DNA from 3 places in the Mesorhizobium sp. WSM4816 genome. Region 3 is predicted to be linked to each of the others. Evidence: predicted binding sites of a transcription regulator. Region 3 holds the regulator's gene; each other region holds the start of a gene.
The links. The regulator LexA, encoded in region 3, represses DNA repair genes until DNA is damaged. The targets are predictions, from matches to a motif close to TGTTCNNNNTGTGTTCNG.

Region 1 (9,686 bases), on a different contig from region 3:
AACGGATGCGTAGCCGTCGCCGCGTCTGGCGACAAACACCTCCATGCGCTCCTTCGACAGGCCCTTGACCTGGCGAAAACCCAGCCGGACGGCATGGCTGGTCCGGATGATGCCGCGCATTTCGGCATGGCGGTCGAGGATGCCGGCCGGGTCGAAAGGCACTTCCTCCAGCGCGCAATCCCAACCGGAAAAATTGACGTCGACCTCGCGGATTTCGACGCCATGGTCGCGCGCGTCGCGGACAAGCTGAGCCGGCTGATAAAACCCCATCGGCTGGGAATTCAGGATCGCGGCGCAGAACACGTCGGGATAGAACGTCTTGAACCAGCAGGAGGCATAGACCAGCAGGGCGAAGGAGGCGGCATGGCTTTCGGGAAAGCCATATTCGCCAAAACCCTCGATCTGCTTGAAGCAGCGCTCGGCGAAGTCCTTTTCGTAACCCCGCAAAATCATGCCGTCGACCATCCGCTTGCGATAATTGCCGATCGTGCCAGTGCGCTTGAAAGTGGCCATGGCGCGGCGCAGTTCATCGGCCTCGCCCGGCCTGAAGCCGCCGGCGACAATGGCGATCTTCATCGCCTGTTCCTGGAACAGCGGCACGCCCAGCGTCCTGCCGAGTATCTCTTCCAGTTCCGGCTTGGGATATTCGGGCTTTTCCTTGCCCTGCCGGCGGCGCAGATAGGGGTGGACCATGTCGCCCTGGATCGGGCCGGGCCGCACGATCGCCACCTCGATGACGAGGTCATAGAATGTTTTCGGCTTGAGCCGCGGCAGCATCGACATCTGGGCGCGCGATTCGATCTGGAAGACGCCGATCGTGTCGGCACGGCAGATCATGTCGTAGACATGTTTGTCCTCGGCAGGGAGGGTGGCCAGCACATAGGGCCGGCCAAAATCATCCCGCGCATCGGGATAATGATCTTCAAGCAGCGTGAAGGCGCGCTGCAGGCAGGTCAGCATGCCGAGCGCCAGCACGTCGACTTTGAGGATTTTCACCGCGTCGAGATCGTCCTTGTCCCACTCGACCATCTTGCGTTCGTCCATCGCCGTCTTGATGATGGGCACGATCTCGTCGAGCCGGTCCCTGGTGATGACGAAACCGCCGACATGCTGCGACAGATGACGGGGAAAACCCATGATCTCGTTGGCGCATTCGATCACCTGCCTTGTCGACGGATCGGTTTGATCGAGGCCGCCGGCGCTGGTCTCCTTTTCGCCGAGCTCCGAGGTCGACCAGCCCCAGATCGAGCTGGACAGCGCGCTCCTGACATCGTCCGACAGGCCCATCGCCTTGGCCACTTCGCGCATCGCCGACCGGCCCCGGTAGCTGACGACGGCCGCGGCCAGCGCGGTGCGCTTGGCGCTGTATTTCGAGTAGATATACTGGATGACCTCTTCGCGCTTTTCATGCTCGAAATCGACATCGATGTCGGGCGGCTCGTTTCTTTCCTCGGAAATGAAACGCTCGAAAAGCGAATCGATCCGCTCAGGCCCCACTTCGGTGATGCCGATGCAATAGCAGACCACCGAGTTGGCCGCGGAGCCACGTCCCTGGCAGAGTATGCCCTGGCTGCGGGCAAATTTGACGATGTCGTAGACTGTCAGGAAATAGCGCGCGTAATTCAGGCGCTCGATCAAAGCGAGTTCTTCGCGGATGCGCCTGGTCACATCGGCGGGAACGCCCGAGGGGTAGCGTATCGCGGCTCCCTCCAGAGCCAGCCTTTCCAGTTCGGCCTGGGGCCCGAGGCCCGATTCCGTCGGTTCGTCGGGATAGTTGTATTGGAGGTCACTGAGAGAGAAGCTCAATTCGCCGGCAAAGTGCTGCGTTTGCGCCAGTGCCTGCGGATGCCGCCGGAACAGCCGCGTCATCTCCATTGGCGGCTTCAAATGGCGCTCGGCATTGGCCGCCAGTTCCAGCCCGGCTTCGGCAACAGGCAGGTTGAGGCGGATCGCCGTCAGCACGTCCTGCAACCGGCGCCGTTCGGACGTATGGTAAAGAACGTCGTTGGTCGCCATCAGCGGAATGCCTGATGCCTCGGCCATGGCAGCCGCCTGCTCGACACGGTAGCGGTCGTTGCCGTGATAATCCGGCGAAACGGCAAGCCGCAGGGTCTTGCGGCCGAAGCGATCTTTCAGGCGGCTGATCAGCCCGAGATCCTCGGCCGGCGCCGACAGATCCGGCAGGATCGCCAGCGACATGAGATCGCCCCATTCGAAAAGATCGTCGCGATAGAGCAGCGGTGCGCCCTTTTCGCTGTCGTCGCGCATATTGGCTTGCGTCAGCATGCGGCACAGATGGCCCCAGCCCTTGCGGTCCCGCGGATAGGCGAGAACGTCGGGCGTGCCATCGCAAAAAACCAGGCGGCAGCCGGGATGACAGGAAAGACCTTCCACCTTGGCCTGCTGCCAGGCGCGCACGACGCCGGCCACCGTGTTGCGGTCGGCAAGCCCGATCGACGAAAAGCCCAAAAACTTTGCCGCGACCACCAGCTCCTCCGGTTTCGAGGCGCCGCGCAGGAACGAGAAATTCGACTGGATGCCGAATTCGGCATAGGGGACGGCCGCCAGCGCATTCATGCGAAGACCCCGTGCATGAACCAGCGCGGCGCCGCCTGCGAGGCGCCGTAGAGACCCTGGCGATAAAGCCAGTAACGGCGGCCGTCGCTATCCTCGATGCGGAAATAATCCCGGGTCGCTTCCTGCCCCGCTGCCTCCCGCCACCATTCCGGGGCGATGCGTTCCGGCCCTTCGGCGCGCGCCACCCGGTAGAGCGCGCGCCGCCAGCGGAAGTTCAGCGGCGGTCCTTCAGGCATTTTGGTGGCCGGCACCTCGATCGGCTCGGGCGAGCGGAACAGCCGGATCGGCCGTTCCGGCCGCAAGACAGGCCTAGTGTCTTTCATCTTGCCCGGCATCTTGTCCGGCTGCTTCGGCGCAGAGACCCTTTGCGGCGCCTCCGCATAGGGATGCGTGGCGACGGCGCGCTCGGGCAGATGACTCTCGACGGCAACCGGTTTCAAAACCGCGCTGTCGCCGAGCCGGGCGCGGATGCGGTCGGCGAAAAGGGCTATGTCGGCGCTGTCGTCGCGCGTCTCGCCGGTCAGATCCGCCTGCTGCATGTCGAAGGCCGCGGCCGACAGCACCGAGAGGCGCACGAGATCGAAGCCATAGCCGGCATCGATGTCCTGTTCGAGCGCGGCAAGCCTCTCGTGGAACAATTTCTGGATCAGCAACGGCTCGCGCAACGGCCGCGAGGTGCCGACGGCGATGCGGCTGACGGCGCCGTCGACGCGGAAAAGCAGCAGCGCCAGCCTTCTTGCGCCCTCGCCGCGGCGCTCGAGGTCCGCCTTCAATGTCGTCGCCAGCATTTTCACCAGCCGCTCTATTTCGTCGGTCAGCATGATCGGTTCGGCGAGATGGCGTTCGACCGAAAGCGGCGCCACCGGCAGGCGCGGCGACACCGCCTCGTCGAGGCGGCCGAGCGCCTGGTCGAGACGCAAAAGCAGCGATCTGCCGAAGCGGCGGGCGAGCGGCGCGCGCGGTGCTGCCATGACGGCGCCCGCCGTGCGCAGGCCGACGCTTTCCAGGCTGGCGCGGATGTCAGGCTCGATGCGCAGCGCCGCCAGCGGCAAGGGTGCGAGAAGCGCCTCCTCCTCGCCACCGGGGACGATGCGATCACCAGAAAACCGCGCTGCCGCCCAGGCTGCACCTGGTGTGGCGGCAAGGCCGGCGCGGACATCGAAACCCTGATGGAAAAAGCGCGACAGGATGTCGTCCAGCATCGCCCGTTCGCCGCCGAAAAGATGGGTGCAGCCGGTGACGTCGAGAAACAGGCCATCGGCTGCGTCGATCGCCACCAGCGGGGTGTAGCGGTCGCACCAGTCGGCGAGGCTTTCGAGCAGGCGGCGGTCGGCCTCGGGATCGGCTTCCACGACGTCGATCGACGGATGCATGGCGCGCGCGTCGGCTATGCCCATGCCGCGCTTCAGGTGAAGCGCCTCAGCCCGCTCGTCGAGGGCGGCGATGCGCTGCGCGTTCGCCTGGCGATGGCTGATCACCAGCGGCAGGTGATCCGACGGCCGCGAACGCCAGGACCGCCCCAGACGCTGGCGCAGGATCCTTTCCGCGCCGAGATGCGGAAACCACAGGGACAGGATTCGCTGCCCGTTCTTGGCGTCTTTCCCCAGCCCTTCTTTCCTCGAAACTGCGTTCATCGGGGTTCCACTCCAGTGTGAATTGTCCTGGCAAGGCGGTGCGGCTCTTGCCGATGCTGACGGTGAAGGCGGGGCGGCCGATCGAGCCGGCGAGCGGCCCGGCGATCGTCTGGCGTGGTGCCGACGGCGCCGCCGACAGGACGAGGCGGACGGGTGCCGCCGTCGGCTCGGGTTCGCCGGCCTGGCGCAGCAGAAACACCGGCCGGCCGGCGCTCTGTGCCCGGGCGTGCAGCCGCCGCGTCGCGGTGAGGTCCAGCCGCTGCGGACTGCCGCGGATTTCGAGAATGACGGCGGCGAGCGCCGTCATCCGGGCGGCCTCCTCGGCGGTCCACAGCGCGTCGAGGAGCCTTGGCGTCTCGGAAAACAGCAATTGCTCCGGCTCGATGCCGAAAAGGCGATGAAGCCCCCTGGCATAGGGGAAGCCGGCCTCGCGGAAGATTTCCGCGGTGCCGATCCACAGGACCGGCAGTCGCGGCCCCTGTTTGAGGATCAGGCTGACGAGCGACAGGGCGAAGCCGGCGACGGCTCCGGCATCGCGGGTCGCGGCGCCATGGATCTCGCTCAGCGCCGCCTTCGGCAGGCCGCCGCCGAGCGCGGTGTCGAGACCTTCGGCGCCGGTGCGCAGAAACGCATCGGGCGGCGCCACGGCGAGGCCGCGGCGGACAATTGTCAGATTTTTGGGCGTGACATCAGCTGTTGGATTCCGGGGCGCATCAACGGGAGCGCCGGCCGGCGCCTGCAGGCGCTCGGGCAGCGTTCCCTCGATCTTCGCGATCTGGCGGCGCAGGGCAAAAACAGTCTCCCGCGCCACGGCGCTTGTCGCCATGACGGTCAGCTTCCACTCACAATTGTTCCTGTTATGTTCTAATAGATTCCAGAGGGCGGCCGAAGAGTCAAGCGGAGTCATAGGCGCAGTCATGGGGAATTTATTCCTGCCGCGCATGGACGGCAACCCGGCCAATTGCCGAGTCCGGCGCGAAAGCCTATATGCCGGGATCAGAAGGACAAAGCATGGCCCGCATCTACAAGACCCGTACCTGGCACGACGAGCTTTCGCCGTCGATGGAGGAAATGGAGTTCCTGGCGCTAGAAGCTTACGCCCATCTGCCGGAGGAGTTTCGCAAGCTGACCGGCGAGATCGTCATCCAGATCGCCGAATTCCCGACCGACGAGATCATGGACGATTTGTCGCTGGAAACGCCTTTCGATCTGCTCGGCCTGTTCGAGGGGCGCGGCATCGCCGAGCGCTGGAATCCGCAGACCGGCGAGGGGCCGAACCGCGTCACGCTCTACCGCCGCGCCATCCTCGACTACTGGGCCGAGAACGAGGAGACGCTGGGCGATATCGTCACCCATGTGCTGATCCACGAGATCGGCCACCATTTCGGCCTGTCGGACGACGATATGGAACGGATCGAAGAGGCAGCCGAGTAGGCTGTGCTGATATTCAGGTGATGCCGGCCTGCGAACGGCAGTTCCCTGCGCTCCCGGTGCTCACGTACCCAAAAGTACGCTCCGCTCCGGTTCTCGGAAACTACCCAGTCTGGTCGCTTCGCGCCCGTCTTCGACTCCGGCGCGGCCTGACCTGAATCTCAACACACCCTGCGTCGAGCCTTGCAAAGCTACCAATCGCTGAGCTTGGTGTCGGGCCCGTATTCCTGGCCCTCGACATCCTTCACCACGGCCTGGCCGCAGCGCATGGTCTTGGTCTGCTGGTCGTAGGAATAGGTCGGCGACCCGAACAGGTGCCAGCCCTTGTTCAGCGCCGCCGTCACCTTGTGGCAGAAGCTGGAATCGTCCGGGCCGGACAGAAAGCGGTAGAGTTTCATTTTTCATTCCTGTGGTGGGTTGCGATCATGTCCCGCTGGCGCTGGCGGCCGCCTTCGCCAGCAGTTTTTCGGCCTGCGCCAGATGCAGCCGCTCGAGCATCTTTCCATCCAGCGCAATGACTTGCCTGCCGGCATTTTCGGCAAGCGCGAAGGCCTCCTTGACCGCACGCGCCTCGGCCACGGCTTCGGCAGATGGTGCAAAGGCGCGGTTTGCGGCATCGATCTGGGCCGGGTGGATCAGCGACTTGCCCTCGAACCCCATGGCGGCTGCTTCCGCGCATTCGCGCGCAAAAGCGTCCAGATCGCGAAAATCGTTGAAGACACCGTCGAGCAGCTCGAGGCCGCCGGCGCGCGCGGCGAGCACCATCTGCATCAGCCATGGTGTGAGATAGCGCCGGTCGGGCGTGGCGAGAATGCCGGTGTCCTTGACCAGGTCGTTCGTTCCGGCAACGAAACAGACCAGCCGCGAGGCCGGATCGCGTCCAAGCTCGGCAATCGGGCCGATGTTGAGCAGCGCCTTGGGCGTCTCGATCATCGCCCATAGTTTTACCTCGTCGGGTGAAAAATTGTCGTCCAGCACGTCGCCGGCTTCCAGGACGTCGCGCGGCGTGTCGACCTTGGGCAGCAGAATGGCGTCGGGCTGGCAGCGTGCCGCCGCCAGCAAGTCCCTGGCGCCCCATTCGCTGGAGAGCGGGTTGATGCGCACGACCATTTCGCAGCGCAGGTTTGCGCGGTGAGCGAAAATATCAGCCAGCTTTTCGCGGGCAAAAACCTTGTCGGTCGGGGCGACGGCATCTTCGAGATCGATGATGACGGCATCGCAGGCCAGTGACGAGATCTTGGCCAGCGCCTTGTCGTTCGAGGCCGGGACGTAAAGCACCGAGCGGCGCGGGCGGCAGGTTTCGGTCATGCCTGATCTATGCCGCCTGGAGGCGATCGAAGCAAGCACACAGGGCAATCGCTTCGGGCAGTCATAGCTTGCATTGGATGCAAGCCAATCATCGAAGTTGGCGCCGCCCCTCGTCGCCCTGCCGGGCACTTCTCCCCGTATAGGGACGGGGAGAAGGGGCTGGCGCAGCCTCGACGTCATTCTTGCAACGCTGGTGATTGGCGAAACCGGCGATGAGAGCACCCCTCTCCCCGTCACTATACGGGAGAGGATGCCGGCAGGCAGGTGAGGGGCAGCGCAAGCGCCCGCAAAAGGGGTGACGGGGCGGATTCAAAGCTGAAGTGATTCCTGACCCTGCACAAAAACTGCACAACATTGCGGAAAATCTCCTCGGACCCGCCTCGCAGCCTGCATTTCGGCCGGCGAAAAGGGCGGCATGCAAGAGCGCGAAAAGCCCCGTTGGTCCCTGCCCCTCCGCAATGACGGTTGCTGGCTCATCGATCCGCCGCGTTCGGCGACTCTCTTTCCCTTCATCCGCAAATCTCCGCCCCCCGGCCGGATCAAAGCCGCTGAGAAAACCCGATCATGACATCGCTGCTTACCGCCGCGCCGGGCAGTTGCGCGCGCTTCGGCGTTGCCGCCCTGCTTGCCGCGCTGGCCGATTTCTTCTTCTATGGGCAGCCGGTCGGCATCACGCTCTTCCTGTTCGGCATGACGCTGGCCGCCGCGGCCGCGGCGCTCAGCGCCGGCCGGGCCTGGTTCAAACCCGTTGCCCTGCTTGTCGGGCTGCTGCCGCTCCTTGAAAATGTCAGCGCGCTGTCCGTCGCGATCGGGCTTGCGGCGCTGGCCGTCTTTACGCTTTCGCTGGTCGGGCGGCTGCGGCGCGGATTTGCCCGCATTGCCGGCCAGGTCGCGCTGTTCCTGCTCGCAGCGCCGTTTCGGTTCGTCCACGATTTCGTCCGCTGGCGCAAGGCGGCGCGGCGGCTTGGCCGGCGGCGCATCGGCTTCGCGGCGATCGCCGTCTGGATCATGCCGCTGACCCTGGGCGCAGTGTTTCTGGCGCTGTTCGGCGCCGCCAATCCGGTTATCGAATACTGGCTGTCGCTGATCGATCTCTACGCACTGCTCGACCTCATCCAGCTGCCGCGGCTGGCCTTCTGGCTGGTCGTGCTTGCCGGCGTCTGGGCTTTTTTGCGCCCGCGCCTGCCGCGCTTCTTGCGCCGCATTGCGCGTCGGGTGACACCTGTCCCTGTCAGCGCGGTGACGACGACGACAAAACCCGCCAGGGCGATCGAGGACATCATCTTCGGCAAGGCCGCCATCCTTCGCGCGCTGGTCATCTTCAACATCCTGTTCGCGATGCAGACCGCGCTCGACGCCACCTATCTGTGGGGCGGCATCGCCCTGCCCGACGGGCTGACCTACGCCGCCTATGCGCATCGCGGCGCCTATCCGCTGATCGTCACGGCGCTGCTCGCCGCCGGTTTCGTGCTGGCGGCGCTCAGGCCGGGAAGTGCCACTTCCAGCGATCCGTTCATCCGCCGGCTGGTCTATGTCTGGGTGGCGCAGAACATCGTGCTGGTCATCTCGTCGATCCTGCGGCTTGAACTCTATGTCGGCATCTATGCGCTGACCTACTGGCGCGTCGCCGCCTTCGTCTGGATGGGGCTGGTGGCGGCGGGCCTCGTCCTGATCATCGCCCGCATCGCGCTCGGAAAATCCAATGAATGGCTGCTTTCCGCCAATCTTCTGACGCTATCGGCGACGCTTTATGCCTGCTCGTTCATCAACTTTGCCGCCCTGATCGCCAACTACAATGTCGAGCACTCATTCGAAATGACCGGCCACGGAACCGAGCTCGATTTCTGGTACCTGCGTTCGCTCGGTCCCAGCGCCCGGCCGGCGCTCGATCGCTTCCTCGAGCATCAGGCCAGGACCAATACGGCCAGCGTTTCCCCCTACCGCGAACTCGTCCGTTTGCTGGGACAGGACGAGGCCGGCTACCGCGCGGCCCAGGAAAACTGGCGCGCCTGGAGCTTTCGCGATTGGCGGCTCCTTCGCACTCTCGACACGTCTATCCCGTTCGTGGTTCCTCAGGGCTCCGAACCCTTCGTGCCGGGCCGCTGATCGATGCCGCATCACATCCTTATCGCCGACGATGATCCGCACATCCGCGAGATCATCTGCTTCGCGCTCGAAAAGGCCGGCATGAAAACGGTCGCGGTAGCCGACGGCGCCGCCGCCTTGCAGGCGATCGAGCGCCGCGCGCCCGATCTTGTCGTGCTCGACATCGGCATGCCGGAGATGGACGGGCTAGAGGTCTGCCGGCGGCTGCGGCACACATCGGATGTGCCGGTGCTGTTCCTGTCCGCGCGAGATGAAGAAATCGACCGCATCCTCGGGCTCGAAATGGGTGGCGACGACTATGTCACCAAGCCGTTCAGCCCGCGCGAGCTGGTCGCCCGCGTCAACGTCATCCTGCGGCGCGCCCGCCCGGCAAAAGCCGAACAGGCCGACGACAGGCAATTCTCGCACGGCCGTCTCGCTTTGCTGCCGGCCAGCCACGCCGCCAGCTTCGACGGCAGGCCGCTGGTGCTGACCTCGATCGAATTCGCCATCCTGAAGGGGTTTCTGGCGCGCCCGGCGCATGTGCTTGGGCGCGACATGGTGATGGCCAATGCCTATGCCGGCAACATCCATGTCGCCGACCGCACCGTCGACAGCCATATCCGCAACATCCGCGCCAAGCTGGCGGCG
Region 2 (9,686 bases), on a different contig from region 3:
GTCTACAAATGGTCGGTCGCCGACTACGATGCCTGCGCCGCCGGCATCAAGCAGGTCGAGGCCGATCTCGGCCCGGTTTCCGTTCTGGTCAACAATGCCGGCATCACCCGCGACGCCATGTTCCACAAGATGACGCGCGAGCAGTGGAAAGAGGTCGTCGACACCAATCTTTCCGGCGTCTTCAACATGACGCACCCACTGTGGGTCGGCATGCGCGACCGCAAGTTCGGCCGCGTCATCACCATCTCCTCGATCAATGGCCAGAAAGGCCAGACCGGCCAGGTCAATTATTCGGCGTCGAAGGCCGGCGATATCGGCTTCACCAAGGCGCTCGCCCAAGAAGGGGCGCGGGTCGGCATCACCGTCAATGTCATCTGCCCCGGCTACATCGCCACCGAGATGGTCAGGGCGATGGACGAGAAGGTGCTCAATGAGCGCGTCATCCCGCAGATCCCGGTCGGCCGCCTCGGCGAGCCGGAAGAGATCGCACGCTGCGTCGTCTTCCTGGCTTCCGACGATGCCGGTTTCATCACCGGCTCGACCATATCAGCCAATGGCGGCCAGTATATCACCTGAGGCGTCATGTCACCTGAGGCGTCGGCCTGTTGCCGGTGACCGTTGCACGGGTCTAACCACCCACACGGCCGAGTTCGAGGCCGGGATCCGGATTATTCCGGCCGTCAGGCGACACGCTTCAGCCCTGGTTCGGCTGCCGGCTTGGTCTGGGCGGCGACTGGACCCGGCTGGCGCGAAGGTGCCGGCAGGCGGGCAAGCGACGCCCGGCTGAGGCCCGACAGTTTCAAGGCGATGCGACGCTTCAGAAACGGAGTGAGGTTCAGCGCTGAAAGCACGAGATTGCGGACGAACCGCTTCACCGAATTGCGGGAAAGCGCCATCTCGGTCATCGTGCCCGCCAGTTCAAGCACCTCCTGGGCCGCCGGGCGGCGCAGCGTTTCGTAGAGGTCGAGCGCGGTTTCCGGGCGCACGCCGTTCACCACGTCGCCAAGCAACTGGCCAAGCACGACCGCGTCGATGATGCCGGTGTTCATGCCTTGCCCTCCCGCCGGGCTGTGCACGTGCGCGGCATCGCCGATAAGGAACAGCCGGTCCTTGCGGTACGAGCGGACCAGGCGGTGATGCACGCGAAAACGCGAGCTCCACGCCAGGTCGAGCACCCGGGTTCTTTTCTTGGTCGGACCACGGCTGTCGAGCAGCGCCTGGATGTCGGTGACCGCGGGGTTTTCCGGTGCCTCATCCATTGTCGCGACGACCCGATACGAACCGTCCGGGAGCGGCGCCACCACCACCAGCCCGGCCGGGGCAAAGAACAGCGACACTTCCGTCGGCCCAACCGGCCAGTCGAGACGAACATCGGCAAGTACGAACGAAGCGTCATAGGCGGCGCCGTCGAACTCGATGCCGGTCGACCTGCGCACCAGGCTGTGCATGCCGTCGGCACCAACGACATAGCGTGCCGATATCAGTCTCTCGCGGCCGTTCTCGATCACCGTCACGCGTGCGCCGTCAGCGTCCTGAACGACTGCCTTGGCCTCGACCGAGCGATGAATCACGCCGCCCAAGGCTGCGATCCGTTCGGCGAACACCTGCTCGGTCAGGTTCTGAGGCAGCATCATCAGATAGGGATGCCTCGACGGAAGCTTGCTGAAATCGAGCTTGAGCAGCGCCCGATTGCGGTCGCGGATGGTAAAATTCTGCAGTTTTAGGGCAAGTTCGCTCAGCCCGTGCGTGACGCCGAGAGGCTCCAGCGTTTCCAGCGTCTGCGCGTGGATGACGCCAGCCCGCGAGGTCTGAAGGCCCTCAGCCAGCCTGTCGATCAGGACATGATCGACACCGGCCTGGTGCAGCACGATGGACAGCGCCATGCCGGTCGGGCCGGCGCCAATGATCAGGACTTCCGTGGTTTCGGGCAGCATTTCTCTCTCCATTTGTCAACGATCGTTGACTTTTTAGTCGAAGCCATTGCATTTGTCAACGGCTGTTGGCATAAGCTTTTCATGACCGAGAATCAGCCGAAAAAACCCGGCAAGTCGGACCGCACGCGCGCCAAAATCCTGGAGGCCGCGAAGCTCCTGTTCGCCGAGCACGGCTATGAGGGCGCCTCGATCCGTGACGTCGCGGCGCATGCCTCGATCGATCCGGCCATGGTGATCCGCTATTTCCGCAGCAAGGACGAGCTGTTCGCCAGGGCGGCGGTCGTCGACCTGCAATTGCCGGCACTGCGGGTGATCGACCGAAATGCCATCGGCGAAACGCTGATCAGGCGTTTTCTTGAAGTCTGGGAGGGCTCGGCCAGCGGCCCTGGCATGGCAATTCTGCTGCGTTCGGCGACGTCGAACGAATTCGCCGCGGAAAAATTGCGCGACGTATTTGGCAACCAGGTGAGGCCGGTGATTGCGGCGGTCGCTGACCCCGCCGATGCGGGTCGACGGGCCGGGCTCGTTTCGAGCCAGTTGCTGGGTCTGGCGATGTGCCGATACCTGCTGCGGCTTCCGCCCGTCGTCGCCCTGTCGCACGACGAAATTGTCCAGAACGTCGGCCCTACTTTGCAGCGCTATGCCGTGGGAGAGGATGCGCCTTGAACAAGCCGGGCTGGCAGTCTGGTCGTCGTGCAGCGACTGCGCCGACTAACGGACGTAACGCCGATTTGTGCCGAAGCGGCACGCAAAAATTAGCGGCGGCCGTGCAGCCTGTGCAAAACCCTGTTAACGGCGTGTGGATAACAGGTGGAAAACCTGTTCACGACACAACATATTGGGGTGAACAAACCGGGAAACAGGCGCCGGCGCCGATTCGTCGCCGTTTCGTTCCGGCTTTGAGCACAGTGTTAAACGACAAGGGCTGAAAACAATCCCAAATGGTTAAGGCGCGTTAGGAAAGTTTAATTATTTCAGAATGTTGGATGACGCCCGCCGACCTGCGTCGATCGTTCAGCGGCAAAGGTTAACGGCGACGTCAGCCCTGCATGAAACGGGCCAGTTCGGCGATTCAGCATGTGGTGAGACTCGCCGGCGAAAAATCCAGATGTAGCCGTGAACAAAACCTGAATCTGCGCGAGTCAGCGATTCGTAGCCGATTCGTTCCAGACTCGTTCCAACTGTTAAATCGGAACGGCGGAACGGCATGTCGACGGCGACGGAAGGCTTCGAGCTGCCATCGGAATATTCTGCTTTCGCTTCACGCCCAAAATCCCTATGTGTCGGCTGTCACCCGCGCCACTACGGGGCGCGCTCCCGACAACGCGAGGCAGAGAGCCTTAATTTCCAGGTCGATGAACATCCAGCCGAAACACACTGAGCCACTGATCCTGTCAGGCCGCGACGTGACCGCTGTGCTCGGGCCAACCAACACCGGCAAGACCCATCTCGCCATCGAGCGCATGGTGGCGCATGAAAGCGGCATTATCGGCCTGCCGCTCAGGCTGCTCGCCCGCGAGGTCTACTCGCGCGTCTGCGAAAAAGTCGGCGCTCACAAGGTGGCGCTCATCACCGGTGAGGAGAAGATCCAGCCCGACGGCGCCAGATATTCGGTCTGCACCGTGGAAGCCATGCCGCGCGAGACCGACGCCGCCTTCGTTGCCGTCGACGAGGTCCAACTGGCCGGCGACCTCGAGCGCGGCCACATCTTCACCGACCGCATCCTGCATCTGCGCGGCCGCCAGGAGACGCTGCTGCTCGGCGCAGCGACCATGCACGGCATCCTCCAGCGTCTGCTCAAGGGGGTGTCGGTGGTGACGCGGCCACGGCTGTCGCATCTCGCCTATGCCGGCTCCAAGAAGCTGACCCGCCTGCCGCGACGTACGGCGATCGTCGCTTTCTCCGCCGACGAGGTCTATGCCATCGCCGAACTGATCCGCCGCCAGCAGGGCGGTGCGGCAGTCGTGCTCGGCGCGCTATCGCCGCGCACCCGCAACGCGCAGGTGGAGCTGTTCCAGTCGGGTGATGTCGATTATCTGATTGCCACCGATGCCATCGGCATGGGCCTCAACCTCGATCTCGATCACGTCGCCTTCGCCCAGAACCGCAAGTTCGACGGCTACCAGTATCGCAACCTGACGGCGGCCGAGCTCGGCCAGATCGCCGGCCGCGCCGGCCGCCACTTGCGCGACGGAACTTTTGGCGTCACCGGCCAGGTCGATCCACTGGACGAGGAACTGGTCAAGAAGATCGAAGCGCATGATTTCGACCCGGTGAAGGTGCTGCAATGGCGCACCGCGCGTTTCGATTTCGCCAACCTCGACGCGCTGAAGCGCTCGATCGAGACCAACGCGCCGGTTGAAGGCCTGACGCGCGCGCTGCCGGCGGTCGATGCGCAGGCGCTCGAACATCTGTCCCGCGACGAGGACATCCGGGCGCTTGCCACCGACGCCGGGCGCGTGGCGCTGTTGTGGGAGGCCTGCGCCCTTCCCGATTACAGGAAGATCGCCCCGGCTCAGCATGCCGACCTGATCGCCTCGATCTACATGGACCTTGCCAGGCATGGCCATGTCGATGAGAATTACATGGCCGAGCAGGTGCGCCGCGCCGACACCACCGAGGGCGACATCGACACGCTGTCGCACCGGATCGCCCAGATCCGCACCTGGACTTTCGTTTCCAACCGGCCCGGCTGGCTGGCCGATCAGGCACACTGGCAGGAAAAGACGCGCGAAATCGAAGACAGATTGTCGGATGCGCTGCATGAGCGGTTGACGAAACGCTTCGTAGACCGCAGGACTTCCGTCCTCATGCGGCGCCTTAGAGAAAATACCATGCCTGAAGCCGAAATCAGTCCAACCGGAACCGTCCTCGTCGAAGGCCATCATGTCGGCGAGTTGCAGGGGTTCCGCTTCACCGCGGACCAAAGCGCCGGCGGCGAGGACGCCAAGGCGGTGCGCACAGCAGCCCAGAAGGCGCTTGCAGCCGAATTCGAGGCGCGGGCCGAACGCTTCGGCGCCTCGGCCAATGGCGACATCGCGCTCGGCTCCGATGGCACGCTGCGCTGGATCGGCGCGCCGATCGGCACGCTGGTCGCAGGCGACGAGCCGTTGAAGCCGCGCCTGGTGCTGCTGGCCGACGAGCAGCTCACCGGTCCCGCCCGCGACAAGGTCGCGGCGCGCGCCGAGCGCTTCGTCAATTTCCAGATCGAGTCGCTGCTGAAGCCGCTGGTCGACCTCAAGAACGCCGAGCAGATCACCGGCATCGGCCGCGGCATCGCCTTCCAGCTCGTCGAGAATTTCGGCCTCATCAACCGCCGCGACATCGCCGAGGAGATGAAGTCGCTCGACCAGGAGGGCCGCGCCGCCCTGCGCCGGCTCGGCGTGCGCTTCGGCGCCTACCACGTCTTCGTGCCGGCGCTGATCAAGCCGGCCCCGGCCGGACTGGTGACGCTGTTGTGGGCGCTGCAGAACGACGGCAAGGACAAGCCTGGCTTTGGCGACGTGGTTCACGCGCTGGCCTCCGGCCGCACCTCGGTGGTCATCGATCCCACCTTCGACAAGACCTTCTACAAGCTGGCCGGCTACCGCAATCTCGGCCGTCGTGCGGTGCGCGTCGACATCCTCGAACGGCTGGCCGACCTGATCCGGCCCGCAACCAACTGGAAGCCGGGCCTCGGCCAGCGCCCCGACGGCGCCTATGACGGTCAGTCCTTCATGGTAACGCCGCCGATGATGTCGATCCTCGGCGCCACGGCCGACGATATGGAAGAGATCTTGAAAGGCCTCGGCTACCGGGCCGAGCCGAAGCCGGCTGTCGAGGTGAAGGCACGGCTCGAGGCACAGGACAATGTCGCGCGCGAAGCCGCCGCGGCCAAGCAGGCGGCGGAGGCACAAGCCGAGCAGGCCAAGGCAGCGGAAGCCGCGATTGCCGACGCAGCCGTCGAGACGCCGGCCGACGGTTCTGAGCCGGATGCAGTGGCAGAAGCCACGGCGGAGGCTCTCGCGGAACCCGCTACCGAAGCGGAACCTGTCGCAGAAGCTCAGCTGCAAACTCCGCCTGAGGTCACGGTAGAGGGTCTGCCTGCAGCTGAAGCCGCAGTTCGAGAGGCAGCACCCGAAACCGCCGAGGTTGAGGTCGCACAGGCGGAGCCGGCTTCCGAAGCCTCGCCCGCAACGGCAGCAGTCTCGGCCGAACCTGCCGCGGCGGTGGAAGCCGCCACCGGCGAGGCTGCTCCAGAGGCCGAGAAAGAGGCCGAAGAACCAAAACCCATCCTGTTGTGGCGGCAGGGCCGCTTCGACCAGCGCCCACGCCACCGCCACCACGACAACCGGCCCCGTGACAGGGACAATCGCCCGCGCAGCGGACAAGCCGCGCGCGATGGCCGCAGCAACGCGCCGGCAGAGGCCGGGCAGCAGGCCAGCGCCCCGGGCGGCCGACCCGCCCATGAAGGACGCCGCGACGGCGACGGCGCCGGCAAGCCCCGCTTCGACCGCAGCAAGTTCAAGCCCAAGCCCCAGGGCGAGCCAGGCGAACGGCGCGACGGCAAGCCGCAGGGAGAGCGCCCCGATCGTCGCGAAAGCCGGCCCGACTGGAAAGGCGGCAGGCCGGACGGCAAGGGCGGCGCGCCTGGTGGAAAGCCCGCGTTCCAGCCGAAGCCTCGCGAGGAGCGTCCGGTGCGCTTCGACCCGGATTCCCCCTTCGCCAAGCTCGCCGCGTTGCGCGACCAGCTGAAGAAGTAAGTTCGTTCGCTCCGATGGTCACTGATGCCCGCCAGCGCATCGACAAATGGCTGTTCTTTTCGCGTGCGGTGAAATCGCGCTCGCTGGCGGCGAAGCTGGTGGTGGCCGGACGCGTTCGCATCAATCGCGACAAAGCAGCGCAGGCCTCCGATCTGGTCCGCCTCGGCGACGTCCTGACCATCACTCTCGAGCGGCGCATCTTCGTCTGGAAGGTGCTCGGCACCGGCAGCCGGCGCGGTCCCGCCGAGGAAGCGCGCTTGCTCTACGAGGATATCTCGCCGCCGCCGGCACCAAAGGGCGAGGCCGTTCGCGATGCGATCCCCGCACTGCGCGATGCCGGCAGCGGCCGCCCGACCAAGAAGGAACGCCGGGAGACCGACCGGTTGTTCGGCGACGACTGACGCATAACCGGCTTTCGTCGCGTCGCCGGCTGGAAATCCATTCCGGAAACACCGGCATCACGCGCAATGGCCGCCCTTGCAAGCGGCGGGCAAAGACGTTACCTCACCAAGAAAGCCTACCGCATCGGCCCGAAAATCTATATCGATTTTCCAAGCGCGCGATGCGTGGTTTCAAAGTGTTACAGCGTACCTTGTGCGTCCGATTGGACGCCACGTCGCCCTGATAAAAGGGGACGTCCCGGAGCCGACCGATGACCTATGTCGTGACCGATAATTGCATAAAATGCAAATACATGGACTGCATCGAGGTCTGTCCGGTCGACTGTTTTTATGAGGGCGAGAACATGCTCGTCATTCATCCCGACGAGTGCATCGACTGTGGCGTCTGCGAACCGGAATGCCCGGCCGACGCGATCAAGCCGGACACCGAGCCAGGGCTCGACAAATGGCTGCAGATCAACACCGAGTATGCCGATAAATGGCCCAATATCACCGCCAAGAAGGAGCCTCCGGCCGACGCCAAGTCCTTCGATGGCGAGGCCGGCAAGTTCGAAAAATATTTTTCCCCCGAGCCCGGCCAGGGCGACTAGCGCTCGACCGCGAAAATCGAAATCGATTTTCGGAAGGACCATGCGCCAGATCAAAGTGTCACATCGTCCTTGCGCGTCCAAAACGGGCGCGTGGCACCGTAACGGCGACGCCGGTTTGATCGGCATCACGCGTGCTGACAGGCACCGCACGTTAACTGCCTTGACAGGCGGAGATCGCGCTTGACCTTCGCGCGTGCAGCAAAACCTTGATTCTTCCGACTTTTTGTGCTACACGAACCAAACATGCCGGTGACACAACGTCGATTTATGGCGCAAACGCCCCAAATCACTGAAAGGTGAATTTTTCAATCCGGACCAGAGTGATCTGGGGCAGGCAGTCGCGACTATGCGATTTGCCGCCCTCGGCTTTTCCGGTGGGTTCGTAGTTGTGCGGCTAACGATCGGTACCCGATCGCGCGAGTTCGACCGGCAGAATGCCGGTTCCACACCAAGGAGTTCATGGCGTAATGGCAACAATCACCCCGCAGAAGAAGTCCAGCGCAGCGCGTCACGGTTTTAAGACGGGCGAGTACATCGTCTATCCGGCGCATGGCGTCGGCCAGATCGTCTCGATCGACGAGCAGGAAGTTGCGGGCCACAAGCTGGAACTGTTCGTCATCGACTTCCAGAAGGACAAGATGCGTCTGAAGGTTCCGGTCGCCAAGGCGACCTCCATCGGCATGCGCAAGCTGTCGGAAGAGGATTACGTCGATCGCGCGCTGAAGGTCGTGCAGGGCCGCGCCCGCGTCAAGCGCACCATGTGGTCGCGCCGCGCCCAGGAATATGATGCGAAGATCAATTCCGGCGACCTGATCTCGATCTCGGAAGTTGTGCGCGACCTCTACCGCGCCGACAATCAGCCGGAGCAGTCCTATTCCGAACGCCAGCTTTATGAGGCGGCGCTCGACCGCATGGCGCGCGAGATCGCGGCCGTCAACCGCATGTCGGAAACCGAAGCGGTGCGCCTCATTGAGGTGAACCTCAACAAGGGACCGAAGCGCGGCGCCAAGGCCGACAACGAAGAAGCCGAGCAGGAAGAAGCAGCCTGAGCGCTTCTCGCCTTAATTTGGAAAAACCCGGCCTCGCGCCGGGTTTTTTGTTGTTTGTGATGGTCACCCCAAAACCGCTACGCCGTTTTGGGCGACATGCACTAACCTTCGCCGCCGCCTTCCTTCTCTGCCTCCTGCTTCAGCGTCGCGATAAACCGCTTGGTTCGCTGGCGCTCCGGATTGCTGAACAAAACCGCGGCGGGGCCTTTCTCGACGACGCTGCCGGCGTCGAGGAACACCACCTCCTGCGCGATTTTGGAGGCGAGGCGCAAATCATGCGTCGCCATCACCATGGTGGTGCCTTCGCTGGCGAGTTGGCCGAGCACGTCGACCACCTCCTGCGCCAGTTCCGGATCGAGCGCCGAAGTCGGCTCGTCGCACAGCAGCACTTTCGGCGATGGTGCCAACGCCCGGGCGATCGCCACGCGTTGCTGCTGGCCGCCTGACAACGTCGCCGGCCAGGCGTCGGCCTTGTGCGCCATCCCAACCTTTTCGAGCAGGGCGAGCGCCCGCTCACGCGCTCGCCCGGCCGGCCATTTCAGCACCGTCACCAGCCCCTCCATGACATTTTCGATCGCCGTGCGGTGCGGGAACAGCTGGAAATTCTGGAACACCATGCCGGTCTGCAGCCGCAGGCGCTGGATGGCTGTGCCGGGAATCTTGCCGCCGGGATGGAATTCGAGCGCGTCGTCGCCGATGCGCACCGTGCCCGAGGTCGGGATCTCGAGCAGGTTGATGCAGCGCAGAAGCGTGCTTTTCCCACCGCCCGAGGGGCCGACAAGGGCGGTGACGCTGCCTTCCTCGATGGTGACGGTCACGCCCTTCAGCACGAGGTTGTCCCCAAAGCGCTTCTCGATGTCGGTGAGGCCGATCATGCGCGCGCCTCCAGGAAGCCGCCATAGCGGTTGAGCCGCTTTTCCAGGCGCGTCTGCAACGCCGACAGCACCGAGCTCAGCGCCAGATAGAGAGC
Region 3 (9,686 bases):
CGTCCTCATTGTGATCGGCGCGGCGTTCGGAATGGCCGACGATGACGTGACTGGCGCCCGCATCTTTCAGCATCTCGGCCGAAATACAGCCGGTATGGGCGCCGCTCTCCTTGCTGTGGCAATCCTCGCCCCCGGCCCGGACCGGCGTGCGCGACAAGATCTCCGCGGCATGCGCAAGCAGCGTCGCCGGAACGCAGACCAGCGCTTCGGTCTCGGCATCGAGCCCGCTCATGAAGCCGTTGCCGATCATCCTGAGTTCGTTGAGCGAGGCGCTGGTGCCGTTCATTTTCCAGTTGCCAGCGACCAACGGGCGGATTCCAGGCGTCATGGGATTTGCTTCTCCGGGCAATATTCGGCTGCGTCCTCACTACCAAACTCAGCCCACAAAGCAATCGACAGTGGGCCGGAAGGACGCTATTGCGCTTGTTTCAGACTCGGCGCATGCGAAAATGCGCGAAAAAATCGGAAGTGACCATGCTTAGTATCTTGAGAAGCGCCGCGGGGACCTGGATCGCGAAAGCGCTACTGATATTGTTGGTGTTGAGCTTCGCCGTCTGGGGCATTTCCGGACAGATGGTCGGTGGTTTTGCAGGCCACGACGCCGTTGTCACGGCCGGCGGCACCAAAGTGTCGATCAACGAGTATCGGCTGGCCTATGACCGGCAGATCAGCGTGATGTCGCAGCAATTCGGCCAGCGCATCAGCCGCGAGCAGGCGACGGCGCTCGGCCTCGACAACCAGGTGCTGGCGCAACTCGTGTCGGGCGCGGTCCTCGATGAGCAGGCCCGCAAGCTCGGGCTTGGGCTGTCCAAGGACCGGCTGGCCCAACTCACACATGAAGACCCGGCCTTCAAGGGTCCCGGCGGCAACTTCGACAGAAGGACTTTCGAATACATACTGCAACAGGTCGGCATGCGGCCGGAAGACTATCTCAGGAATCGCGCCCAGCTGGCTGTGCGCCAGCAGATCGTCGAGGCGGTTTCCGACGGCCTCAAGGCCCCGAATACGTTCTTGAGGGCGGTGGCGCTTTATCGTGGCGAAGACCGCACCATCGACTATTTGACCTTGCCGAAATCGCTGGTCGAGCCGATCGAAGCGCCATCCGACACTACGCTTTCGGCCTATTTCGAGGAAAACAAGAAGACCTATGCGGCGCCCGAATACCGCAAATTCTCCTATGTCAGGCTCGAGCCGGAAGACATCATGGATGTGAGTGCCGTGACCGACCAGCAGGTCAGCGACGACTACAACAAGAACAAGGGGCGCTACACCACGCCGGAAACGCGCACCATCGAACAGCTCGTGTTCAAAACGCCCGATGCCGCGAAGGCCGCGCTCGATTCACTCGAGACCGGCGCGACCTTCGACAAACTCGTCGCCGCCGAGGGCAAGACGCAGGCCGACACGCTGCTCGGCACGCTGTCCAAGGACAAGATCGCCGACAAGGCGGTGGCGGATGCGGCCTTTGCGCTCAAGGTCAACGAAGTCAGCCCGGTCGTTCAGGGCGCCTTCGGTCCGGTTCTGCTGCGCGTCACCGAGATCAAACCCGAAGTGGTGAAGCCGCTGGCCGAAGTGGCCGCCGACATCCGCAAGGACCTGGCGCTCGGCGAGGCAAGCCGCATTCTGCTCGACGTCCATGACAGCTACGAAGATAGCCGCGCTTCGGGCAGCACGCTCAAGGAAGCGGCCGAAAAGCTGAAGCTGAAGGTCGTCACCGTCGACGCGATCGATCGCACCGGCCTGAGGCCGGACGGCGCCATCATCAAGGATCTGCCGGAATCGCCGGATCTCATCAAGGCGGTGTTCGATGCCGAGCCCGGCACCGAGAATCCCGACCTCACCACCGCCAACAATGGCTTCGTGTTCTACGAGGTGGCGTCGATCACGCCGGCCCGCGACCGCACGCTGGATGAAGTCCGCCAGAAGGTCGTGGCCGACTGGACGGCGGCGGAAACGACCAAGCGGCTCACCGCAAAAGCGCAGGAGCTCGAAAAGCGTCTCGAGGCCGGCACCACGCTCGACGTGATCGCGAGCGAACTCAAGCTTGAGAAGCAGACCAAGCGCGGCGTCAAGCGCGGGGCGGACGACGCCGATTTCGGCAAGGAAGGGGCGGCTGCGATGTTCGGCGAAGGCGAAGGCGGGACCGGATTGATCCCCTCGCCCACCGGCGACGGACAGATCCTGTTCAGGATCGCCGAAGTCTTCGAGCCTGCCGGAGCCGACGCCAGCTCGGTGCCGGACGACGCGCAGAAATCGTTCACCGCCGGCATGTCCGACGACCTGCTCGACCAGTTGGTGGCGCAGCTGCAGACGCAATATGACGTTCGCATCGACCAGACCGCCGTTGCCCAAGCCCTGACCAGATGAGCGCGCTCAAGACCCATATCGCCAAGGTCGCCGCCGGCAGCTCGCTTTCCTTCGAGGAAGCGCGCGATGCCTTCGACATCATCATGTCGGGCGACGCTACGCCCGGCCAGATCGGCGGCTTCCTGATGGCGCTGCGCGTGCGCGGCGAGACGGTGAGCGAGATTTCCGGCGCCGTCGCCACCATGCGCGCCAAGATGCTGCGCGTCGACGCGCCGGCTGGCGCCATCGACATCGTCGGCACCGGCGGCGACAATTCGCACAGCGTCAACATCTCGACCGCATCCGCCTTCGTAATCGCCGCCTGCGGCGTGCCGGTGGCCAAGCACGGCAATCGCGGACTGTCCTCGCAGACCGGCGCCGCCGACGTGCTGACCGCGCTCGGCGTCAAGCTCGACATCCCGCCGGAAACGATCGGCCGCTGCATCCACGACGCAGGCGTCGGCTTCATGTTCGCGCCGGCGCATCATCCGGCGATGAAGCATGTCGGCCCGATCCGCGTCGAGCTCGGCACCCGCACAATCTTCAACCTGCTCGGCCCGCTCTCCAATCCGGCTGGTGTCGTCAGGCAGATGGTTGGCGTCTTCTTGCCGGAATGGATCATGCCGGTGGCCGAGACGTTGAAGGCACTGGGCGCCGAGCACGCCTGGGTCGCCCATGGCGACGGCTATGACGAGATCACCACCACCGGCGAAACCCAGGTCGCCGAACTGGTCGGCGGCGAGATCCGCAGCTTTACGCTGACCCCGGAAGCGGTCGGGCTGAAGCGGCATACCAAGGACGAGTTGCGCGGCGGCGATGCCGCCTACAACGCCCAGGCGCTGCGCGACATGCTGGGCGGCGCTGCCGGCGCCTTTCGCGATACGGTGCTGATGAACGCCGGCGCCGGACTGGTGGTGGCGGGAAAGGCGACGACGCTTGCCGATGGCATGGCGACGGCGGCGCAAGCCATCGACAGCGGCCGGGCGCTAAAGGTGCTTGACCGGCTGGTCGAGATTTCGAACGGATAGCGCCGTGTCTGATATCCTGCGCAAGATCGAAGCCTACAAGCGCGACGAGATCGCGGCGGCGAAGGCGCGGGTGCCGCTTGCCGAAATCAGGGCGCGGGCAAAGGATGCCGACGCACCACGCGGCTTTCTCTCGGCCCTTGAAGCCAAACGCAAAACCGGCAGTTTCGCGCTGATCGCCGAGATCAAGAAGGCGAGCCCGTCCAAGGGCCTGATCCGCGCCGATTTCGATCCGCCGGCGCTGGCCACGGCCTATGCCAAAGGTGGGGCTGCCTGCCTCTCGGTGCTGACCGATGCGCCGTCTTTCCAGGGGGCGCCTGAATTCCTCACCGATGCGCGCAGCGCCGTGACATTGCCGGCTTTGCGCAAGGATTTTCTGTTCGAGCCCTATCAGGTGTTCGAGGCCCGTGCGTGGGGCGCGGACGCCATCCTGATCATCATGGCGAGCGTCGATGACGCCGTGGCCAGGGAACTCGAAACGACGGCGTTCGAGCTCGGCATGGATGCGCTGGTCGAGGTGCATGACGAGGCCGAGACGGAACGCGCGCTGAAACTGTGGTCGCGGCTGATCGGCATCAACAACCGCAATCTGCGGACGTTCGAAACCAGCATCGAGACATCGGAGCGGCTCGCGGCGATGGTGCCGGCCGACCGACTGCTGGTCAGCGAGAGCGGTATTTGCTCGCACCAGGACTGCCGCAGGCTGGAACGGAGCGACATTGGCACTTTCCTCGTCGGCGAGAGCCTGATGCGGCAACAGGACGTGGCCACTGCGACGCACCTGCTTTTGACGGGCAAGGCGCCCGCCAATGCATCTGCCCGAAAATCGGAATCGATGTTCGGAGAGCATGATGCATAGATACAAAGCGTCAGAGTGTAGTTTGTGCGTCCAAACGGACGCACGTCGCTCCAGGGTGACCTGACGATGTCGGCCGCCCTCACCCATCTTGGCGCGGAAGGCGAAGCCAATATGGTCGATGTCGGCGACAAGGCGGAGACGACCCGCACGGCAATCGCCGAAGGTCTTGTCTCGATGCGGCCCGAAACGCTGAAAATGATTCTCGACGGCGATGCCAAGAAGGGCGACGTGCTGGGCACGGCGCGCATCGCCGGCATCATGGCGGCCAAGAGGACGCATGAGCTGATCCCGCTCTGCCATCCGCTGCTGTTGACCAAGGTATCGGTAGACATCGAACCTGACGCGACGCTGCCCGGCCTGAAGGTCACGGCGCTGGCCCGCGTCACCGGCAAGACCGGCGTCGAGATGGAAGCGCTGACCGCCGTCTCGGTCGCCTGCCTGACCATCTATGATATGGCCAAGGCGGTCGATCGCGGCATGGCGATCTCCGGCATCAGGCTGGTGGAAAAGACCGGCGGCAAATCCGGCGACTACAAGGCGGATGCCCAGGGGGCAGGCCAATAATGGCGCTGCTTGCGGTCGCCGAGGCGCTCGAGCACCTGCTTGCCGATGCTGCGCCCTTGCAGGCTGAAAGCGTCGCCCTGATGGATGCCGCCGACCGCGTGCTGGCGGAGCCGCTCATGGCGCTCCGCACCCAGCCGCCATTCAACGCGTCGGCCATGGACGGCTATGCCGTGCGGGCCGACGATGTCGCGTCCGTGCCCGCGAGACTTTCGGTGATCGGCATGGCGCCGGCCGGTCGCGGCTTTACCGGAACAGTCGGCCCGGCGCAGGCCGTGCGCATCTTCACCGGCGCGCCGCTTCCCGCAGGCGCCGACACCATCGTCATCCAGGAGAATGTCCGCGACCTCGGTGGCGGCATCGTCGAAGTGACCGCGCCCACGGTTGAAGGCCGCAACATCCGCCGCCTCGGGCTCGATTTCTCGAAGGGCGACATGCTGCTGGAGAAAGGCCGCCTGCTTGATCCGGCGGCATTGTCGCTGGCGGCGTCGGCCAACCACCAGCAGGTCCGCGTAGTGAAACGGCCGCTGGTCGCCATCATCGCCACCGGCGACGAATTGCTGCCGCCGGGCAGCGACCTTGGCCCCGACCAGATCATCTCCTCCAATGCCTATGGTGTCGCCGCCGCGGCCCGCTCGGTCGGCGCCAGCGCACTCGATCTCGGCATCGCCCCCGACCGCAAGGAGGCGATCGCCGCGCTGGTGACAAAAGCCGTCGACGCAGGCGCGGACGTCATCGTCACGCTGGGCGGCGCCTCGGTCGGCGACCATGACCTCGTCCATGACGTGCTGACCGGCGAAGGCATGGCGCTCGATTTCTGGAAAATCGCCATGCGGCCCGGCAAGCCACTGATGTTCGGGCGGCTGGGCGCCATCCGCTGCATCGGCCTGCCCGGCAATCCGGTGGCCAGCCTGGTCTGCACGCAGCTCTTTCTGAAGCCGCTGCTGGCGCGGCTCAGCGGCCGCGCCTTCCGCCAGGACATGCGTCAGGCGCGGCTCGGCGCCGCCATGCCGGCCAACGATCTCAGGCAGGACTATGTACGCGCGGTGGTGAAGGAAGAAGCTGGCACGCTTGAGGCAACGCCGTTCAGTATCCAGGATTCCTCGATGCTCAGAATGCTGGCCGACGCCAACGGACTGGTCGTGCGCGAGCCATTCGCTCCCGCAGCCGCAGCGGGCGCCGCCTGCAGCGTGCTGATGCTACGCTGAACAAAACGTCAACACATTCATTAAACTTTAAATGGTTGCGGAACACAACTGGAACAGATAGTGTTTGTTCTGGGTTTGTTTTTCTGATTCTGTTGGGGGTGGCGATGCTGACACGCAAACAACATGAACTGCTGATGTTCATTCACGAACGGCTGAAGGAAAGCGGCATTCCGCCCTCGTTCGACGAGATGAAGGAAGCGCTCGACCTCGCCTCCAAATCAGGGATCCACCGGCTGATCACGGCGCTGGAGGAACGCGGTTTCATTCGCCGCCTGCCCAACCGCGCCCGCGCGCTGGAGGTGCTGCGCCTGCCCGATTCGATCGCGCCGGGCCTCAATGCGGCGCGCAAATTCTCGCCGAGCGTCATTCAAGGCAGCCTTGGCCAGGGCGGGCTTGGACAGGGCGGCCTCGGACGCCAGATCAAGCCGGCGCCTTCGCGCATGCGTGCTGCCGGCAATGACGACGACGTCGTTGCCACCGTCTCCATACCGGTGATGGGCCGCATCGCTGCCGGTGTGCCGATCGACGCCATCCAGCACCAGACGCATTCGATCTCGGTGCCACCGGACATGATCACCGGCGGCACGCACTACGCGCTGGAGGTCAAGGGTGATTCGATGATCGAGGCCGGCATCTTCGACGGCGACACGGTCATCATCCGCAACGCCGATACCGCCCAGCCTGGCGAGATCATTGTCGCTCTGGTCGACGAGGAGGAAGCGACGCTGAAACGATTCCGCCGCAAAGGTGCCTCGATCGCACTGGAAGCCGCCAATCCGGCCTACGAGACGCGCATCTTCGGGCCGGACCGGGTCAAGGTGCAGGGCAAGCTCGTCGGACTGATCCGGCGTTACTGAAGAGCAGGCTTCTTGGGTTTCTCGGCCCTGCGGTATGGCGGCAGGCCCCTCGCCTCGCGCGAAAATCGCCGCTGCTCATGCCAGGGTCTGTATGGCTGTCTGACGGCAAAACGGATTTCTGCGCGCGTCGTCGCCGATAGCGGATCGAAGAACACGGCGGCACTGCCCATGCGTGCGAGCTGCCGTTTGGTGACGACGAGAACCAGCGGGTTGCGGCAGGGTTTGTAATAGGCTGTGGCATCGTCGATGACGATCAAATCCGCAAAGGCACAGGCCGGCCGCGCGGTTTTGCGGTTGTCGGCGAGCGCGATGAGCGCGCCGGACGGATGCCGGGCCAGGCACAGGCCGGCAGTGCAGGTGAAAGGCGCTCCCGGCGGCAGGTCGGCCGGGTCGGCGATGTCGAACCGCACATCTCCTTTTTCGAATGTCTCCGGCTCGACGATCGTCGTTGAAACCAGCGCATGTTTCCAGTTGTCGGTGGTGAATTCGTTCGAACGCACCCGGTTGACGGCAAGTTCACCGCCGCCGATCGGCATCGCCACCAGGTGCGCATCCTCCGAGATCAGCACGTCGGGGGTGCGCGTCTCGGAAATCGTCAGCAGGCCGGCGAGCGCAAAGGGAAGTGCGGCAAGCCGCAGCCATGTCGTCGCCATCGTGGCGATGACCAGGGCGACCGTCACCAGCAGGACCGATTGCAACGAAATCAGGCCGACTGCATCGACCGGCGAACGCTCCGAGATCCATCCCGAAATTGCGATCATCGCCGTCAGGCCCTTGCCCATCATGTAGAGGAAAGGGCCGTCGAGGCCAAAAGGCATTGCCAAGGCGCTGAGGACGGCCAGGAACATGACGATCGTGACGATCGGCATGACGGCCAGATTGGCGAACAGGCTAAGCGGCGAGACGCGCTGGAAGTGCCAGATGGCGAACAGCGCGGTGGCGCTGCCGGCAATGATGGAGGTCATTGCGATGGTGCCTGCCCCAGCGACAAGTTTGCGCGTGACAAAAGCGACCGGTGACCGTCGCCGTTGCGGCGCCGTGGCCTTGTCGGCACGATAGTCGGACCAACCGGCATAGGCGCCCACGAGAGCCGCAGTCGCGGCGAACGACATCTGGAAGCTTGCGCCGACCACCTCATGCGGCGACACGACGATGACGACGATGGCCGAAATCGCCAGGTTGCGCATGGTGAGTGCCGCCCGGTCGAACAGCACGGCGACAAGCATTACCGCCAGCATGATGAAGCTGCGTTCAGCCGCGACCACGATACCGGAAAAGATCAGATAGGCAGCGATGGAGACGAGTGCGGCAGCAGCCGCATATTTCTTGACCGGCCGGCGCGACGAAAAGTCGGGAAACAGCGCAAAGGCGCCGCGCAGCAATCCCATGACGGTGCCGGCGACAAGCGCCATGTGCAGGCCGGAAATGGAGATGATGTGGTAGATGCCGGTGCGCCGCATCGATTCGTTTATCTCTTCGGGGATGCCGGCACGCACGCCGACGATCAGCGCAGCGGCAATCTCCCCCTCGGCACCACCGATGCTGTCCCTGATGTGGTCGGCTATGGTTTCGCGCGCCTTCTCGATCGACGAAGAAAGGCGTGCGGTTAACGGTGCATCTTCGGAGACGACGATCTTTGGACTGCCGAGGAAAAAGCCACTGGCACCGATACCGGCGAAATAGCTGTCGAAGGAGAAATCAAAGCTGTCCGGTCTGACCGGGCCAGTCGGAGGCAGAAGCCTCACATAGCCGGTTGCCACCGAGCCTGCGGTCATCTCAGCGGGAATCTTGCGTGCCGATACCCTGACACGTTCGGGTGCATAACGCAGTGTCGGCCGGGCGGTCGACATCACGTCGATGGTCAGCCTGATCCGGCCGTTCGCCATCTGGTCGAGCCTGACGACACGGCCGGTCAGCCGGGTCTGAATTTCCGAACCGAGCATCTTCGTTCCGGCGCGCCAGGTTTCCACCTTGGCGGCGAGCACACCAAGCGCGCACAGCAACGCTGCCATGAAGCACAGATGCGTTTTGCGGCGTGAGCGCGTGACGGCCGCACACAATGCCGTGAGGACCACGACGGAGATGGGCTGGGCAAAGTCCGGTTCGACGGCAAGCGAAAAATAGACGATCACCCCGCATGCCAGAAAAACCGGCACCAGCAGGAAGGCGACGCCGCGGTCGAGTTCCAGGCCGGCTGCCGAGGCCACCTTGTTGCGGACACCGGATGGTGAAAGATGGCTGAGCTGTCGGCGAAAACGAATGACAGGGCCGGGTGCTGGAGCCGGTATCGGCGCCGAGCGATCCGGCGAAAGAGGCTGGATGCCCGGCGGCGACGCAGGCAGCGAAACGGGTAGCGGCTCAGCGTGAGGAACGTCGGCGAACAGCGATCGTTCGCTGACGCTTGCGTTCGCGCCCTCGCTCTCGTCCACGCCGCGGCCTGGTCCAGCCATAGGGTTCGCCCCTTGCGCCCTTGACCTCCTATGCTACATGAACGCGCAACGCGCGAAAGTCCGCGCAGCCACATCCGTTTCCTGCGCTTGCCCCGAGAGTTCCATGCCCGACAAGGTCGTCACCCGTTTTGCCCCTTCGCCCACCGGATTCCTGCATATTGGCGGCGCGCGCACGGCGCTGTTCAACTGGCTGTATGCGAAACACACCGGCGGCAGGATGCTGCTGCGCATCGAGGACACCGATCGCGAGCGTTCGACCGATGCGGCAACCGCTGCCATCCTCGATGGGCTCTCCTGGCTCGGCCTCACCTGGGACGGCGAGCCGGTATCGCAGTTCGAGCGCGCGCCGCGCCACCGCGCGGTCGCCGAGGAGCTGGTGC

Region 1: the regulator LexA is predicted to act here: its motif matches at 5,061-5,078, upstream of AC0L3H_RS28660 (ImuA family protein).
Region 2: the regulator LexA is predicted to act here: its motif matches at 3,097-3,114, upstream of AC0L3H_RS29125 (helicase-related protein).

Annotation. Positions count from the first base shown of each region.
Region 1 is NZ_JBVVQR010000042.1:12,200-21,885, forward strand. It holds gene AC0L3H_RS28650 (error-prone DNA polymerase) at 1-2,577, opposite strand, end outside; gene AC0L3H_RS28655 (DUF6504 family protein) at 2,574-4,055, opposite strand; gene AC0L3H_RS28660 (ImuA family protein) at 3,997-5,037, opposite strand; gene AC0L3H_RS28665 (metallopeptidase family protein) at 5,223-5,645, shown strand; gene AC0L3H_RS28670 (DUF1737 domain-containing protein) at 5,834-6,040, opposite strand; gene AC0L3H_RS28675 (HpcH/HpaI aldolase/citrate lyase family protein) at 6,066-6,950, opposite strand; gene AC0L3H_RS28680 (DUF4153 domain-containing protein) at 7,515-9,056, shown strand; gene AC0L3H_RS28685 (response regulator transcription factor) at 9,060-9,686, shown strand, end outside.
Region 2 is NZ_JBVVQR010000044.1:10,708-20,393, forward strand. It holds gene phbB (acetoacetyl-CoA reductase) at 1-576, shown strand, start outside; gene AC0L3H_RS29110 (FAD-dependent oxidoreductase) at 681-1,934, opposite strand; gene AC0L3H_RS29115 (TetR/AcrR family transcriptional regulator) at 2,016-2,600, shown strand; gene AC0L3H_RS29120 (hypothetical protein) at 2,597-2,863, shown strand; gene AC0L3H_RS29125 (helicase-related protein) at 3,290-6,676, shown strand; gene AC0L3H_RS29130 (RNA-binding S4 domain-containing protein) at 6,691-7,077, shown strand; gene fdxA (ferredoxin FdxA) at 7,329-7,667, shown strand; gene AC0L3H_RS29140 (CarD family transcriptional regulator) at 8,135-8,716, shown strand; gene AC0L3H_RS29145 (amino acid ABC transporter ATP-binding protein) at 8,818-9,591, opposite strand; gene AC0L3H_RS29150 (ABC transporter permease subunit) at 9,588-9,686, opposite strand, start outside.
Region 3 is NZ_JBVVQR010000005.1:96,044-105,729, forward strand. It holds gene tpiA (triose-phosphate isomerase) at 1-328, opposite strand, end outside; gene AC0L3H_RS08260 (SurA N-terminal domain-containing protein) at 475-2,367, shown strand; gene trpD (anthranilate phosphoribosyltransferase) at 2,364-3,374, shown strand; gene trpC (indole-3-glycerol phosphate synthase TrpC) at 3,379-4,230, shown strand; gene moaC (cyclic pyranopterin monophosphate synthase MoaC) at 4,297-4,794, shown strand; gene AC0L3H_RS08280 (molybdopterin molybdotransferase MoeA) at 4,794-5,999, shown strand; gene lexA (transcriptional repressor LexA) at 6,104-6,856, shown strand; gene AC0L3H_RS08290 (ComEC/Rec2 family competence protein) at 6,850-9,306, opposite strand; gene gltX (glutamate--tRNA ligase) at 9,410-9,686, shown strand, end outside.